One region of the Pseudomonas sp. RA_35y_Pfl2_P32 genome, then DNA from elsewhere that is predicted to be linked to it. Evidence: riboswitches for the same ligand, from Rfam matches in the RefSeq annotation. Region 1 holds a riboswitch; the other holds the start of a gene.
What was found. Region 1 has a riboswitch for cobalamin ahead of AACY45_RS05290 (TonB-dependent receptor plug domain-containing protein). Riboswitches for the same ligand answer to the same signal wherever they lie in the genome.
Positions count from the first base shown of each region.

Region 2: linked by a shared signal. The riboswitch ahead of AACY45_RS19845 (ABC transporter substrate-binding protein) and the one ahead of AACY45_RS05290 (TonB-dependent receptor plug domain-containing protein) in region 1 are both predicted to bind cobalamin.

Region 1 is NZ_CAXAQF010000004.1:62,847-70,277, reverse strand. It holds gene AACY45_RS05315 (alpha/beta fold hydrolase) at 1-215, opposite strand, end outside; gene AACY45_RS05310 (flavin-containing monooxygenase) at 236-1,690, opposite strand; gene AACY45_RS05305 (diguanylate cyclase) at 1,918-2,991, shown strand; partial or broken gene AACY45_RS05300 (ABC transporter substrate-binding protein) at 2,995-3,927, opposite strand; gene AACY45_RS05295 ((2Fe-2S) ferredoxin domain-containing protein) at 3,920-4,291, opposite strand; gene AACY45_RS05290 (TonB-dependent receptor plug domain-containing protein) at 4,305-6,170, opposite strand; cobalamin riboswitch at 6,376-6,580, opposite strand; gene AACY45_RS05285 (glutathione S-transferase) at 6,700-7,311, opposite strand.
Region 2 is NZ_CAXAQF010000019.1:119,044-126,474, reverse strand. It holds gene AACY45_RS19850 (LacI family DNA-binding transcriptional regulator) at 1-838, shown strand, start outside; cobalamin riboswitch at 892-1,082, shown strand; gene AACY45_RS19845 (ABC transporter substrate-binding protein) at 1,228-2,241, shown strand; gene AACY45_RS19840 (FecCD family ABC transporter permease) at 2,238-3,254, shown strand; gene AACY45_RS19835 (ABC transporter ATP-binding protein) at 3,251-4,042, shown strand; partial or broken gene AACY45_RS19830 (cation:proton antiporter domain-containing protein) at 4,143-4,607, shown strand; gene AACY45_RS19825 (Yip1 family protein) at 4,670-5,287, shown strand; gene AACY45_RS19820 (MliC family protein) at 6,185-6,835, shown strand; gene AACY45_RS19815 (hypothetical protein) at 6,849-7,040, shown strand; gene AACY45_RS19810 (DUF1428 domain-containing protein) at 7,060-7,413, opposite strand.

The sequences.
Region 1 (7,431 bases):
TAGCCGTGGAGCATCAGGAGAGTCCGGTCCGGCGTGTCCGGCCCGCCCTGATAGGTGACCATGCCCATTTCGGCAATCGGCATGGTGATTTTTTCCAGGCGATACAGGCGCGCCTCCAGCGCCGTGCTGGCGTCGTACAGCAGGTGGCCGATGCGCGGCCAGGTTCGCCAGGTCCAGTAGGCCAGCAGCAGGGCAAGGATCAGCACAATTACCATCGCGTTCTCCCCAGTACACGTCAGGACAGGATGTGGTCGCCCGGTTTCAGCCGGCGCGTCAGTTGGTGGTAGCTGAAGCTGAATCCGGGAAACATGGCGATCACGTGACCGCTCTTGCTTTGATACCAACTGTGGCAGCCACCGGATTTCCACACGGTGCGCTGCATCTGTTGGTGGATCATTTGGGTATAGGCGCTTTCGGCTTCCTTGCGTACTTCAATGCTGCGCAGGCCCTGCGCCTTGAGGGTGCGAATGCAGTCGAGGATGTAGTTCATCTGCGACTCGATGATGAACAGTGCCGAGGTGTGGCCGATGCCGGTGTTGGGGCCGGTGACGATAAACAGGTTGGGAAAGTCCGGCAGACTGGTGCCCAGGTAGGCCCGCGGGTACTGCGACCAGACGTCGCTCAGGCGGGTGCCGTGTTTACCCAGCACTGGATAGTTGATCACCCCGTCGGTGGCGTCGTAGCCGGTGGCCCAGACGATGAGGTCGAGGTCCAGGTGCTGGCCGTCCAGGGTGCGGATGCCTCGTTCGTCCAGGGCGGCGATGCCTTGGTCGCGGCCGTGCAGCGTGACGTTGGCGCGGGTCAGCGCCGGGTACAGGGTGCTGGACAGAATCACCCGCTTGCAGCCGATGGTGAAGTCCGGTGTGAGCTGTTGTCGAAACCGTGGGTCCGGCACCTGGCGCTTGAGATGATTGAGCGCCTGGCGCTGCACCAGCTTGAGGGCGGTTTTCGAGTATTTGAAGGCGATCACCCGGGTTTCGAATTGCCAGTAGATCAGCCAGCGCAGCAGTGTGTAGGCCGGCTTGAGCCCCAGCAGCCAGCGCTGGAAAGGGCCGAAGCGGCGATCGGCGCGGGGCAGTACCCAGTGTGGGGTGCGCTGGAACACATGCAAGTGGGCCACCTGCGGCGCAATGCTGGGAATGATCTGCGCCGCACTGGCTCCGCTGCCGACAATCGCGACCCGCTTGTTGCGGTAGTCGTAGCTGTGATCCCAGGCATTGCTGTGAAAGGTTTTGCCGGCAAAGCGTTGCAGGCCGTCGAACGCCGGGATCACCGGTTGGCTCAGCGGCCCGGAGGCGTTGATCAGGAATTGCGCCCGGAAGGTGCCTTTGCCCCGGGTGAAGACCTGCCATTGCCGGGCGTCGTCGTCCCATTCGACCCGCTCGACATCGGCCTGCAACTCGACCTTGTCGCGCAGTTGGTAGTGCTCGACCACGTGTTGGGTGTAGCGATGCAGTTCGGCCTGTTCGGCGAACATCTGCGTCCAGGGCCAGGAGGCGAACGACAGCGAGTAGAGCGGGGAGGGCACATCGACGGCGGCGCCGGGGTAGGTGTTCTGACACCAGGTGCCGCCAAAAAAATCACGTCGTTCCAGCAGGCGGAAATCGTCGATGCCAGCCTTGAGCAGGTTGACCGCCGCACACTGGCCGCCAAACCCGCTGCCGATGATCAGTACCTGATAGGTGTGCATGCTCCTCCTCGTTTATCGTTGCGCCGCCCACGAGCGCCGGCGGTGCGATGAGTCCCCCTCATTTATAGTCAATCTTTCGGCGCCGGGTACGCCAGGTCGGCTTTTTCTGGCTGCTGGACGGTGATGGCTATTTGCCGTTGCCCTGATAGACTCCGATGTGTTGCCGTCTGCGGGACTAGCCGTCGCAGGGTTCCCATTTGCCGTACCAAGAGGAGCTTTGGCCCCCTATGCAACCTGTTGCAGGAAAGGGACTTTCAATGGCCAGGAGGCTGTACACCTCGCGCTCCCTCGGCCTGGTACTGGGTCTGTTGTGCATAGGTGCGGCGCTGCTGCCCCTCAAGCCGCCGGTGTGGCTGGTGGCATTGATGCTGTTCAACGGCCTGGTATGGCCGCACCTGGCGTACCAGTGGACGCGCCGCTCGGCGCTGCCCTATCGCGCGGAACACCGCAACCTGCTGATCGACTCGTTCATGGGCGGTTTCTGGGTGGCGGCCATCCAGTTCAACCCGCTACCCAGCGTCGCCACGCTGTCGATGATGGCCATGAACAACGTGGCCATTGGCGGCTTGCGTTTCCTGCTCGCCGGTCTTGTGGCCCAACTGCTGGGTCTGGGGCTCGGGCTGTTGTTGTTCTGGCCGGCCTTTATCCCGCCGACCAGTTCCTTGCAGATGTACGCCTGCTTGCCGTTGCTGACCTTCTACCCGCTGGCACTGGGTTGGATCTGCTTTCGCCAGACCCACGCCCTGGGCAAAAGCAAACGTGAACTGCTGGCCCTCAGTCGCACCGACAGCCTGACCGGGTTGTTGAACCACGGGGCGTGGAAAGATGCGTTGGAAATCGAGTTCCAGCGCTGCCAGCGCCAGCAGGCCGGTGGGGCGATTGCCTTGATCGACATCGATCATTTCAAGGCAATCAACGACACCTACGGGCATGTCGCCGGGGACATTGTGCTGCGCCAGTTGAGCAAGATCCTCAAGCAGAACCTGCGTGCCACGGATGTCGCGGGGCGTTATGGCGGGGACGAGTTCTGCGTGATTCTTCCCGACGTGCCGCTGGCCCATGCGGTCCAGGCGATGGACGCCCTGCGCGATCGGTTCTCGGGCCTGGGCTACGAACAGAACCCGGCCCTGAAAGTCAGCCTGAGCATTGGCCTGGCGGCATTCAACCCGATGCACAGCGACGCCACGCAATGGCTCAGCGACGCCGACCTGGCGCTGTACGCCGCCAAGACCACCGGCCGCAACCGAGTCATCTGCCACGCCGATGGACTGGTCCAGCGCGTGGCGATGGGGATCGTGTAGCCGCTACGGTCTACTGCCCTCAACTCCCATTTCCTTTAAACGCTGCGCCAACTCCAGCGCCACGCGCCCGCTGGCGAACGTTGGCACCAGGTGGGCGAATGGCACGTCGAGCATCCGGTTTTCCTTCACCGCCCGCAGTTGCGAGAGCACCGGGTCGTGGCGCAGCAGATGACGTTTGCGGCTGGCCGGGGACCAGATGGCGTCGGCCAGCAACAGCACGTCGGGGTCACTGGCGAGCAGGGTCTCGCGGCTCACGCTCAGGCGGCCCAGGTCGACCTCGGCGAAGGTATTGCGTGCCCCGGCGGCGCTGAGCAGGGCCGTGACGAAGGCGTGTTTGCCGACGCTGTCCAGGCCGTCCGCCTCGCTGTCCAGGTAAAACACCGACAACGGTTTGGCACCGCTGTGCACCGCTGCGGCCCGGGCCAGGTCGGCGTCGAGGGCGGCGCTCAGTTGTTGCGCCTGCTCCGGGCGTTGCAGCAGCGCACCGAGGGTTCGCAGGTCGGCGCGGATGTGCGCGAAAAAGTCCGGGGAGCGCTGGTCGCAGGCGGACTCCAACAGGTAACTGGCAATGCCCTGGCGGGCCAGCATCGGCCGTGAGCCCAGGTGTTGCGCAAAAGCCGAGGCAAAACCACCCACCACCAGGTCGGCGCGCTGGGTGTACAGCACTTCGGCCGAGGGATAACGCTTGGAGATGAGCGGTATGCCGCGGTAGGCACCTTGTTTGATTGCCCCCTCGTCGTCATCGATATAGGCCACGCCGATCAGCGCCGGACCGACACCCAGGGCCAGCAAGGTGTCGGCGCTGTGCTGGTTGAGCGCGATGATGCGTTGCGGTGCCTGCTAGATCACCCGGGTTGTTGCGCAGTTGTCGTAGGCCTGCGCCAGTGCAGGTAGCGGGGCACAGAGCGACGCACTGAGCAGCAATCGCCTAAGCATCGGGCGGACCTCCCGCACGCGCGCCGATCAGCAAGTGCGCGACCACCGCACCCGCCACCAGGTGCCCGTCCACCAGTTGCTTGACCTCCTGCTCATCGCGCACCCGGTACCAGCAAGCATCCGGATAAACAGTCAGGACCGGCCCCAGGTTGCAGGGGAACTGGCAGGCGGTGCGGGTCAGCAGGACGCCCCCGGGTGTTTCGATCCGGTCGTGCTTGAGCAACTCCCGGCGCAGGGTTTTCCATAAGGCCAGGGAACCCCGGGCCACACACCGCGGGCCGGTGCACAGGAACACCTGGCGGGCGTGCGGCGGGACAGTCGACCAGGCCGGGTCGCTCGGTACGCCGTTGACGTCATATTCCATGGCAGGCACTCCCTCAGAAACGGTAGGTGTAACGCACCTCGGTGGTGAACGGCCGGCCGAGGTTCTCCACGGACGGGCTGCCGGTGGTCATGCTGGTGGCGTAGTCGCGGTCGAACAGGTTTTCCACCAGCAGGCTCAGGCGGTGGCGGCGGGCGTTGTCCAGGTAGCGATGGGCGTCGGCATCGACCACCGAGTAGTGGCCGTAGTCCACGTCCTTGGCACTGACCACCGAGCGGATGTAGCGCAGCGCGCCCCCGGCACCCCACCGGCGGTTGTCCGACTCATAGCCCAGGCGCGAGCGGGCGAAGAAGCTGGGGATGTTGCTGATGGTCACGCCGTTGCGGCCCTCCACCAGGTTGCGGGTCACGTCGCCTTGCAGGCGCCAGCGTTCATTGAGTTGCCATTGACCGTCGACTTCGATACCGCGCACCAGGATCTCGCCGTTACCGTTGACCCACTGGTCGCCGTCGAGGGCGATCAGGTCGTCGATTTCCCGGCGAAAGCCGGTGATGCTGGCGCTGAATTCGCGGTCCAGCAGAGTGCCCCGGTAATCCAGGCCCAGTTCGGCGTTGCGGCTTTTCTCGGCCTTGAGGTTGGGGTTGCCCATCTCCTCGCCGGGTTCGTTGACGTACAACTGTTCGGCATTGGGCAGCTTGTAGGCGCTGCCGAACTGGCCCCGCAACGCCCAGTGCTCTGTCAGGTCGTAGCGCGAGGTCAGCATGCCGACCGTGGCGCTTTCACCGCCGCTCAGGTGCTCCTGGCGTACGCCGATGCTGGGGTGCCAGTCGGGCAGCGCGGCGATCACCGGGCGCAGTTGGGTATAGAGCGCGTGGGCTTCGGCCTGCTGGTTGTCGATGACCATGACATCGTCCTGGCCCTTGAACCATTGGTTGTCGCTGCCGAACACCAGCACGTGGCCACCGGACAGCTCGGCCTTGCCCTCGGCTTGCAGGCCCCAGTCGGTGAAGCCCCAATAGTCGTTGTGATTGAGCACCCGGGTGCCGCCGCCATCGAGGTTGTAGACCCGGGTGTAGCGGGTGTCCCAGTCGTTGACGTGGCTTTTGACGAAGTAGCTCAGGGCTTGATTGACCTGCTGTTCGAAGGTGGCCGTGGCGATCTGTTGCACGCGGTCGTTGGTGGTGTGGCGGTTGTCGGTGGGGCGGGCGAAGTCCAGGTTGGCGTCGCTGTACTGGTAGAACAGTTCCAGGCGCGAATCGTCGCCGAAGGCCTGGGTGGCCTTGGCGCCGAAGGTGCTGACTTCGTAGCCGCGCTTGCGGTCGGTGGCGGTGCTGCGCATGTCACTGCTGCGAAATGGCTGGTAGCCGTCGGAGACGTTGTGGCTGACGTAGGCCAGCAAGCCAAGGTCGCCAAAGCCGTTGCTGACAATCTGCTCGGCCCGCGCATCGCCACTGCGGCCCATGAAACTGTCCAGGCCCATGTTGACTTCACCGGAGGTCTCGCGGGTCTGGGCGCTGCGGGTGACGATGTTGATCACCCCGGCCACGGCCTGGGTGCCGAACAGCAGGCTTTGTCCGCCCTTGAGCACTTCGATGCGTTCGATGGCATTGGCTGGCAGGGTGTCGAGGTAGAGCCCGCCGTACAGGCGGTTGTTCAGGCGCACGCCATCGAGCAGGATCAGCGTGTCGTCGTTGCGCCCACCCAGCAGCGAATAGTTGGCGTAGTCGAAGGGGCCGTTTTTCGGCGCGACGTAGAGGCCGGGCACCGACATCTGCAGCACACGGGTGATGTCGGCATCGGGGCCGGCGCGTTCGATCTGGGCGCGGTCGATGATCTCGACCTTGCTGCCAAAGCGCGCCATTTCGGCGACGGTGGTGGATTCCACCGAGGGTGCGCTGACGAGTTGCTGGTCGAGGGTCATGGCCGGGGTATCGGCCACTGCGGGTGGGCTGATCAGGCAGAGCAGGGCGCCACAGGCATACAGTCGCACAGGACGCCGGTCCTGGCTGGAAGGAGTTGGAATCTGAGTCATTGTTGGTCTTCTCGAAAAAAATCTTCGCAGAAGCACGCAGGAGAAAGTACCGGACACGCGCCAATACTGGCCCATGCCCGCCCACCGCAGGTTTGCCAAACAGAAATTCCAGGCCGGTCTCCGGGCTTGCGAGGCTAGAGGCGTTCACCTTCCCAGGCCCGTGGGCCCAGTGGTCTGTCGAACGCGTCACTCGCTTACCGTTGCGGGGGCAGCACCGGACTAACCCTGAAAAGGGCGCACCGGTTTCCCGTTTCACCTCATGCACGGCGGCATGAGGCACCTGAAACTGGGCGGTATCTGAACACTCGGATGACCGTTCGTCAAATAGCCAGGTCAGCGGCAGGCGCCAGGCGTGCGCGCGATGGCGATCTCAAGGACGCCATCGCGGGCACGTCATGCGCCCAGATCAGGCAGGGCCTCAGGTCATGGGGGTCTCGACAAACGCTGGCTGTTGTTCGGCATAAGCGGCAAAGGCGCTGATCCGTGGAAACTGCGCGGCATCGACCTGGTCAGGCACCACCAGCAGGGTGAAGCTCCAGGCCACGGCGAGGGTGATGCCGTCCTGTTGCAAGGTGCCATCCATGGGCAGCGGTTGCCTGGCCAGTTCCTGCTCCAGTGCCGAGTACGCTGCGTGCAATTGCCCGCTGACCCGCTCCAGCCAGGGCGCATGTTGCTTCTCGGCGGGGCGCAGGTTGCGTTCGTAATAGATCTGCACCGACTTCTCGCACGCGGCCAATGCCAGGCCGATCAGCCGCAGGGAGCGCAGGCGCTGGTCCAGGGACACCGGCATCAGGCTGTTACCCGGGGGGCTCAGGGCTTGCAGGTAGTCGATGATCAGGGTCGAATCCATCAGCACTTCGCCGTCGTCCAGCACCAGCGTGGGCGCCTTGACCACCGGGTTGATGGCCTGGAACGCCTCGAAACCGCGGAATACCGAAATCGAGGCGTGCTCGAACGGGATGTCCAGGGTCTTGAGGCTGATGGCGACACGTCTTACATAAGGTGAATCGAGCATTCCGATCAGCTTCATGTACAGCTCCTTGGAAAGGGGGGGGCAGCGGCCTGAATCTAGCGCTAAACGGCGGGCCTTGAACACTTCTGTCGAGTGTCCATGGCCGTTTGTCTTCTATATACAGCCGTTGGATTGAAT
Region 2 (7,431 bases), on a different contig from region 1:
CAGAATTCGCGGTGACAACCTCCAGAGCCGAACCATCGGTGTGTTCGCACTGGACACCGCGACCACACCGTTCGCCGTCGAACTGCTGCTTTCCATCGAACAGACCGCGCAGCAAGCCGGCTGGAACGTCTTTATTCTCAACCTGCTGAGCAATCCGCCCACTGACCAGAACATCGACCTGATGCTATCGCACCGTCCCGACGGGTTGATCTTCAGTGCCATGGGCTTGCGCCAGGTGTGCATTCCCGAGCGATTGAAGAGCAAACCCCTGGTCCTCGCCAATTGCCTGGCTGATGACAGTCAACTGGTCAGCTATGTGCCCGACGACGAAATGGGCCAGTACCGGGCCGTCCACCACGCGTTGAGTCGCGGCTATAAGCGGCCGCTGTGTATCAATCTGCCAAAACAGAGTCTGGCCTGGGACCTCCGACAAAAAGGCATGCTGCGTGCCTGCCAGGCATTCGGACTGCCACCTGAGGCGCTCCTGCAATACGACCTTTCCGATCATGACGCCTACGGTGAAACGGCAGCCATCCTCGATCGGCACATTATTGAGGGTCGCCCCCAGTTCGACATTCTGATCTGTGGCAACGACCGTATCGCCTTTTGTGCCTATCAGCTGTTGTTGGGGCGTGGCCTGAAAATTCCCGGCGATGTCGCGGTGCTCGGCTACGACAACATGATCGGTATCGCGCAGTTGTTCATCCCGCCGCTGACCACAGTGCAACTGCCGTACTACGAGATCGGCCGCAAGGCTGCCCGGCACCTGATCGAGACCCTCGAGGCGTCGGGCGCCCAGCCCGTTGATTGTCCATTGGTGGTCAGGGCATCACTGTAGGAACGGGTTAAGGGCTGGCTTGAGAACATAGGTTCGCCTCCAACCCCATGATCGACTACCATGCCGCCGCCGGTTTCCACATGGAAATAATAGGGAATCCGTGATGCGCGCCGCGCATCAAACGGAACTGCCCCCGCAACTGTAGGTGCTGAGCCTGCTCCTGAACTGCCACTGGGATCCCCGGGAAGGCTGGAGCACGCTGTGACGCATCAGTCAGGAGACCTGCCGGCGCCGCAACAATCACTAACCGGCGGGGTGTCCGGGAGGGGCATCCTTGCGCGTGCGTCACTTTGGTGATCGACCCCTGCCCGGTTTCTCGGCAGCGCTCGTTGATGTGTTTCCAGGCCCGACACCCTTGCTCCGTGTACGGTTCGAATGGAGATTGCATCATGCTGCTGCCCCGCGTTGTCGCCCTCGCCACGGGCCTGGGTCTGTGTTCACTGGCCCAGGCTGCACCCACCCAGTACCCGCTGACGCTGCACAACTGTGGCAGCACACAGACCTTCGCCCACGCCCCGGCTCGGGCCGTGACGATTGGCCAGGCCGGCACCGAAATGCTCTTCGCCCTGGGGCTGGGTGACAAACTGGTGGGCACTTCCCTGTGGTTCAACGATGTGTTGCCCCAGTACCAGGCGCAAAACGCCGGGATCGAACGCCTGGCCGACAACGAACCGAGTTTCGAGTCAGTGATCGGCAAGCGCCCGGAACTGGTCGCCGTCGAACTGGAGTGGGTGGTTGGCCCGCAAGGGGTGGTGGCTACCCGCGAGCAGTTTGATGAGCTGAAGATGGCGACCTACCTGATGCCCTCGGACTGCGAGTCCAAGGACAACCTGGTGGGGGCCGACGGGACGCGCCTGGCGCCGTTCCAGATCGACAGCATCTATAAGAGCATCACCCAACTGGCAGAGATCTTTGATGTCCAGGAGCGCGCGCAGCAGCTCAACGCGCAACTCCAGGCCAGCCTGGCCACGTCCGTGGCCACGGTGCAGCACCAGGACCTGAAACACACCAGCGCGCTGGTCTGGTTTTCCAGTGCCAGTCTGGATATCGACCCCTATGTGGCCGGGCACAAGGGCATTCCCGACTTCATGCTCAGCACCCTGGGCGTGCGCAACGTGGTGGAGTCCGACGAAGAGTGGCCAAGCGTCGGCTGGGAAACCATCGCCAAGGCCAACCCGACCTTCCTGGTCATCGCCCGTATGGATCGCCGGCGTTTTCCGGCTGACGACTATCAAAAGAAGCTGGAATTCCTGCGCAGCGACCCGGTGACCCGCAACATGGACGCGGTCAAACACAACCGCATCATTATCCTCGACGCCATGGCCATGCAGGCCAGCGTGCGGATGTTCGACGGCCTGAAAACCCTGGCTAACGCCCTCAACCGCTACGATCTGGCGCAATGACGGCGATGTTACTGCGCACTTCCGTGGCACTGGCGACCCTACTGATCGCGCTGATTGCCGGCGTGGCGATCGGCGAAACCACCATCGAACCCACAGTGGTGTTTCAGGTGCTGGCCAACAAACTGTGGGCCGCCGGTTATGCCCTGGACCCCATCGACCAGGGCATCGTCTGGAGTTACCGCCTGCCCCGCGCACTGGTCGCCGCGGCGTGTGGTGCGGGCCTGGCGACCTGCGGGGTGATCCTGCAATCGCTGTTGCGCAACCCATTGGCCGATCCCTACCTGCTGGGGATTTCCGCGGGAGCGTCGACGGGCGCGGTGCTGGTGGCGTTGCTGGGCTTGGGCGCCGGGGCGATCTCGATGTCGGCCGGGGCGTTTGCCGGCGCGGTGCTGGCCTTTGCCGTGGTGGTGTTGCTCGGCCGTGCCAGCGGTGCACCGGACACGACCGGGCAGATCATCCTGGCCGGGATCGCCGGCTCACAACTGTTCAATGCCCTCACGGCGTTTTTGATCACCAAGTCAGCCAGCTCCGAACAGGCGCGCGGCATCATGTTCTGGTTGCTGGGCAATCTCAGTGGCGTGCGCTGGCCCTCCGTGGGGTTGGCCGTCCCGGTGGCGCTGGCCGGTCTGGCGGTGTGCCTGTGGCACCGCCGCGCGCTGGATGCCTTCACCTTTGGCGCCGACTCAGCGGCCTCCCTGGGCATTGCGGTGCGTCCCGTGCAGTTGTTGTTGATCAGCTGCGCCGCGTTGGTGACGGCGGTGATGGTCTCGATTGTCGGCTCCATCGGCTTCGTGGGCCTGGTCATTCCCCACGCCGCCAGGCTGTTGCTCGGGACGGGGCATGCCCGACTGCTGCCGGCCAGTGCATTGGGGGGAGCGGTGTTTCTGATTGCTGCCGATGTGCTGTCCCGCACGTTGATCAAGGGCCAGGTGATTCCGGTCGGTGTGGTCACGGCGCTGGTCGGGGCACCCGTGTTCGCATTGATCCTGGTGAGTCGGAGGAATGCCCGATGACGGCGGCTGTGTCTGTTACTCAGCCCTGTGTGCTGAGTTGTTCCGGTCTGGGCTTCGCCATTCGCGATGCGCAGTTGCTGCACGACATCCACCTGGCCATTCATCGCGGCGAGACCCTGGGCCTGGTGGGGCCCAACGGTTCCGGCAAGTCGACCCTGCTCAAGCTGCTGGCCGGCGTGCGTGCCCCAAGCCAGGGCGCCATCCACCTCAACGGCCAAGGCCTCAAGACCCTGTCGCGACGCACCATCGCGCAAACCCTGGCGGTGGTCGAGCAGCAGGCGGACACCCTGGATGCAATCAGCGTGTACGATGCGGTGGCCTTGGGCCGGACGCCCTGGCTGTCGGCCTTGAGCCCCTGGTCGGCGGCGGACACGGCGATCGTCGAGCAAGCGCTGCGTGACGTCGATGCGGCTCATCTGAGCAGCCGTACCTGGCGCAGCCTTTCCGGCGGCGAGCGCCAGCGCGTGCATATTGCCCGCTCCCTGGCGCAACGCCCGCAGATCCTGTTGCTGGACGAACCGACCAATCACCTGGATATCCAGCACCAACTGGCGATTCTGAACGTCGTTCACGCCTTGCCCGTGACCACGGTGATTGCCCTGCACGACCTCAACCAGGCCCTGGGCTGTGATCGTTTGGCGGTGCTCGAACGGGGGCGCCTGGTCGCCCTGGGCAAACCGCTTGAAGTCTTGACCCCTGAGCGCCTGCTGCACACCTTCGGGGTCCACGCGCACTACCTCACCGACCCCTTTGACGGCACGCAGATCCTGCGGTTGCGCGCCTCCTGACTCGCTCATGGGGTGCTGTGGCCCATGTCGCCGCGGGCAGCCTGACGGGCGGCAGCAGCGAAATGCTGGGGATGATGAAAAGAACGGCCTGCGTGTCTAACACGCGATCCACGGTGATCGGCAAGCGTTGGCGGACGGTCAGGTCGCAGCCGGCATCATGATGGGCGATATGTTGTCGTTCGGCAGCATCGTTGAGCGCGCCATGGAGGTGTTTCTGGTGACGCTGCTGGGCGTCGTACTGCTCACGCACTGGGACTGGCGCGCCCTGCCCGTGGCCCTGGCGCTATTTGTCGTGATTCGTCCCTTGGGCGTGCTGCTGATGCCCTGGGGTCACTTGCTCGACATGCGTCAGCGCCTGCTGGTGGGCTGGTTCGGTATTCGCGGGATCGGCAGCCTGTTTTACCTGTTCTACGCCCTCAACCACGGGCTCGATCCGCAGGTGGCGGTCGTGTCTACCCACTTCACCCTGTCGGTGGTGGCCTTGAGCATTTTGCTCCACGGCTTGAGCACCCAGCCGCTGTTGGTCGGTTACGAGCGCGACAAGGCTAAAAACTTGAAACCCTGACTGCTGCCTTGCATCCATACCTATAAGAGGCCGTTTTCGGCTGATGCCGACTGGAGGCAGTCATGAAACCCCATATCGTCAGACTCTTTACCCATCCGGACTTTGCCTGGACCGAAATCCGCAGCGAAGAAGAGCAACACCCCAGGCACTACCTGGCCCACCTGTTGCTGTTGGCGCTGTTGCCGACTCTGTGCCTGTTCATCGGCACCACCTGGGTCGGCTGGAGCCTGGCCGAAGATGAGACCGTGCGCCTGAGTTTCAACAGTGCCCTGCAACTGTGCCTGCTGATGTACGGGGCGATGGTGTTGGGCACGGCGTTGATGGGCGGGTTTATCCGCTGGATGTCCCGCGCCTTCGAAGCCCGGCCCAACCTCAACCAGTGCATCGGCTTTGCCGCCTACGTGGCGACCCCATTTTTTCTGTCCGGGATCAGCGCGCTCTACCCCAATCGCTGGCTGGCCATTAGCGCGCTGATGCTCGCCGGTGCCTACACCAGCTACCTGCTGTTTATCGGGCTGCCCAAGTTCATGCGCCTGAACCAGGACCGCGGCTTGCTGTACGCGGCGGCGGTCTGGGGCATTGGTCTGCTGGTGGTGGTGACCATCATGATCAGCATGATCCTGTTCTGGTTGAACGTATTGTCGCCGGAGTACATCCGCCCGGACCTGGTGCCGGGATAGTGGGATCAGCGCAAGCAATGGCACCCGTGGGAGCCAGCTCGCGATGGAGCCACTCCATTCAACATCGATGGCGCCTGCCCCACCGCCATCGCGAGCAGGCTCGCGCCCACAATGACATCCCACAGAAATACTCCAGCCAGGAAAAGCAGGTCGGCCGGTAGACCGCCTCGCCCGCCCTTACCACTCAACAGGCCGAGCGTTAGCTCGTCTGCCGCTTTTGATCTTGATCCACCCGCCCCATCGGCAGGCTGAGCGAAGGTATGCATCCGGGGATTGGCGCACAGCGCCGTTCGACACAGTCGAACCATCGCCAGGAGGTGCAGCACAGCAAACCGGAGGTCGATGCCCCCGGATGGATACCGTAGCGAAGGTACCCCGAGCCTTAGCGAGGGGCCGAACGTCAGGGGCAAAGACCTTTGGTTGCTGTGGGGCTTTCCAAAGTAACCCGCCGTCAGGGCGCAACCCTAAGCCGCCGTGACCGCAGCAACGGATATGCCCACAAAACCAAGATCAAAAGATCGCAGCCTTCGGCAGCTCCCACAGGTGTTACTCGCCATCCAGCGCATTGGGTCAGCAGGGAGTAGTCAGCATGAACAGGTCGACAGCGCAGGACGACCCGCGGAATGGCGGCGTCCGCCAGCGTCAGTGTCCACTTCAACGGCGCCCGCGCCCACTGTGTGGGGGCCAGCGGTGCGTATGTGCAGCCACCTGGGCAGCCGTGCGCCAGGCGGATTTGGCGACTACCTGAAAACCCTGGCACTCGAAGGCTGAGCCGGGCCCAGCGGCAGGCGGCGCTGTGGCAAGTTTTGCCCACTGACTTACACTGATAGACCCCTATCGCGGATCATGGCGCTCCCCGTTGCCTGGGCAGTACCTGATGATCTGAGTGAAGCCAGCATGAAAACGCTCACGACCCTGTGCACCACCCTCCTCGCTACCGGCGCTTGTGCGGTGAGCAGCCAGCGTGCCGAGGCTGACACCCTGTACAAAACCAGTTTTGATTGCGCCCCGGCCACCCTGGTGGTGGAAAAGCTGATCTGCCGCGATCCGCAACTGGCGCGGATGGACCTCGAACTGTACCGGCTGTATCGCCTGGCACTCACCGATGAACGCTCGGTGCCGCACCCGGACAAGGTCATGACCGACCAGCGCTTCTGGACCCTGGCCCGCAATCAGTGCGCCTCCACCGCCGAACCCAAGGCCTGCATCCGCCAGGCTTATGCCGAGCGGGCCCATCAGTTGCGCCAGGGCTCCGCCATCGTCCGGACCAAGGACCCGAGCCGGCTGACCGAAGGGCCACTGGCGTTTCATTGCAAGGGACTCGACGCACTGGTGGCTGCCACCTACTTCAAGGCCGGCCCGGACGTGCTCTACCTGCGCTGGGCCACGACCTCGATCACCCTCACCCAGGTACCGAGTGACGCGGGGCAGCGATACAGCAGCCAGGACGCGCGCGGTTATTACAGTTTTTCCCAGAACGGCAGCCAGGCGCTGCTGCAGCGCCCAGCCGGCGCTCCCTTGAGTTGCACCCTGGAACCCACCGGATAAGCGGGAGGACGTCATGCGCCAGATAGTCAGTAAAGAACCCTGGTGGGCGGAACCACCCCGCCAAGGGCAGGACGAGTCAGAGCTGGAATGGGGCTGGCTGGTGACTTACAGCGAAGGCGAGCCGCGGTTCGAATTCGTCAAGCAACGACCCTCCCAGGAGGAGATCCGTCACCGCAAGAGTTGTCGGATCAGCCCTCACGAATGAACACTCCGGGCCCGACACACTAGACGTCGACAATCCGCTGGAAACCGCCGAACACCATGCGCTGACCATCGAACGGCATCTGGTTGCCCTGCTCATGCACACGCGGGTCGGCCATGAAGCGGGCCATGCCGGCGTCGCGGGTTGGGCGATCGGGCCACAGAATCCAGGAAAACACCACGGTTTCGCCCTCCTGGAGATTCACCGCCAGGGGAAACGACGTCAGCTTGCCCTCGGGCACATCGTCGCCCCAGCACTCACTCACGTTCAGTGCACCAAACTCCTTGAAGATCTGCGCCATGGTCTCGGCATGGTGGCGGAACGCCTCGCGTTTGGCGGTGGGCACAGCGGCTAGAAAACCATCGACATAGGACATGCTCGGACTCCTGTTGCA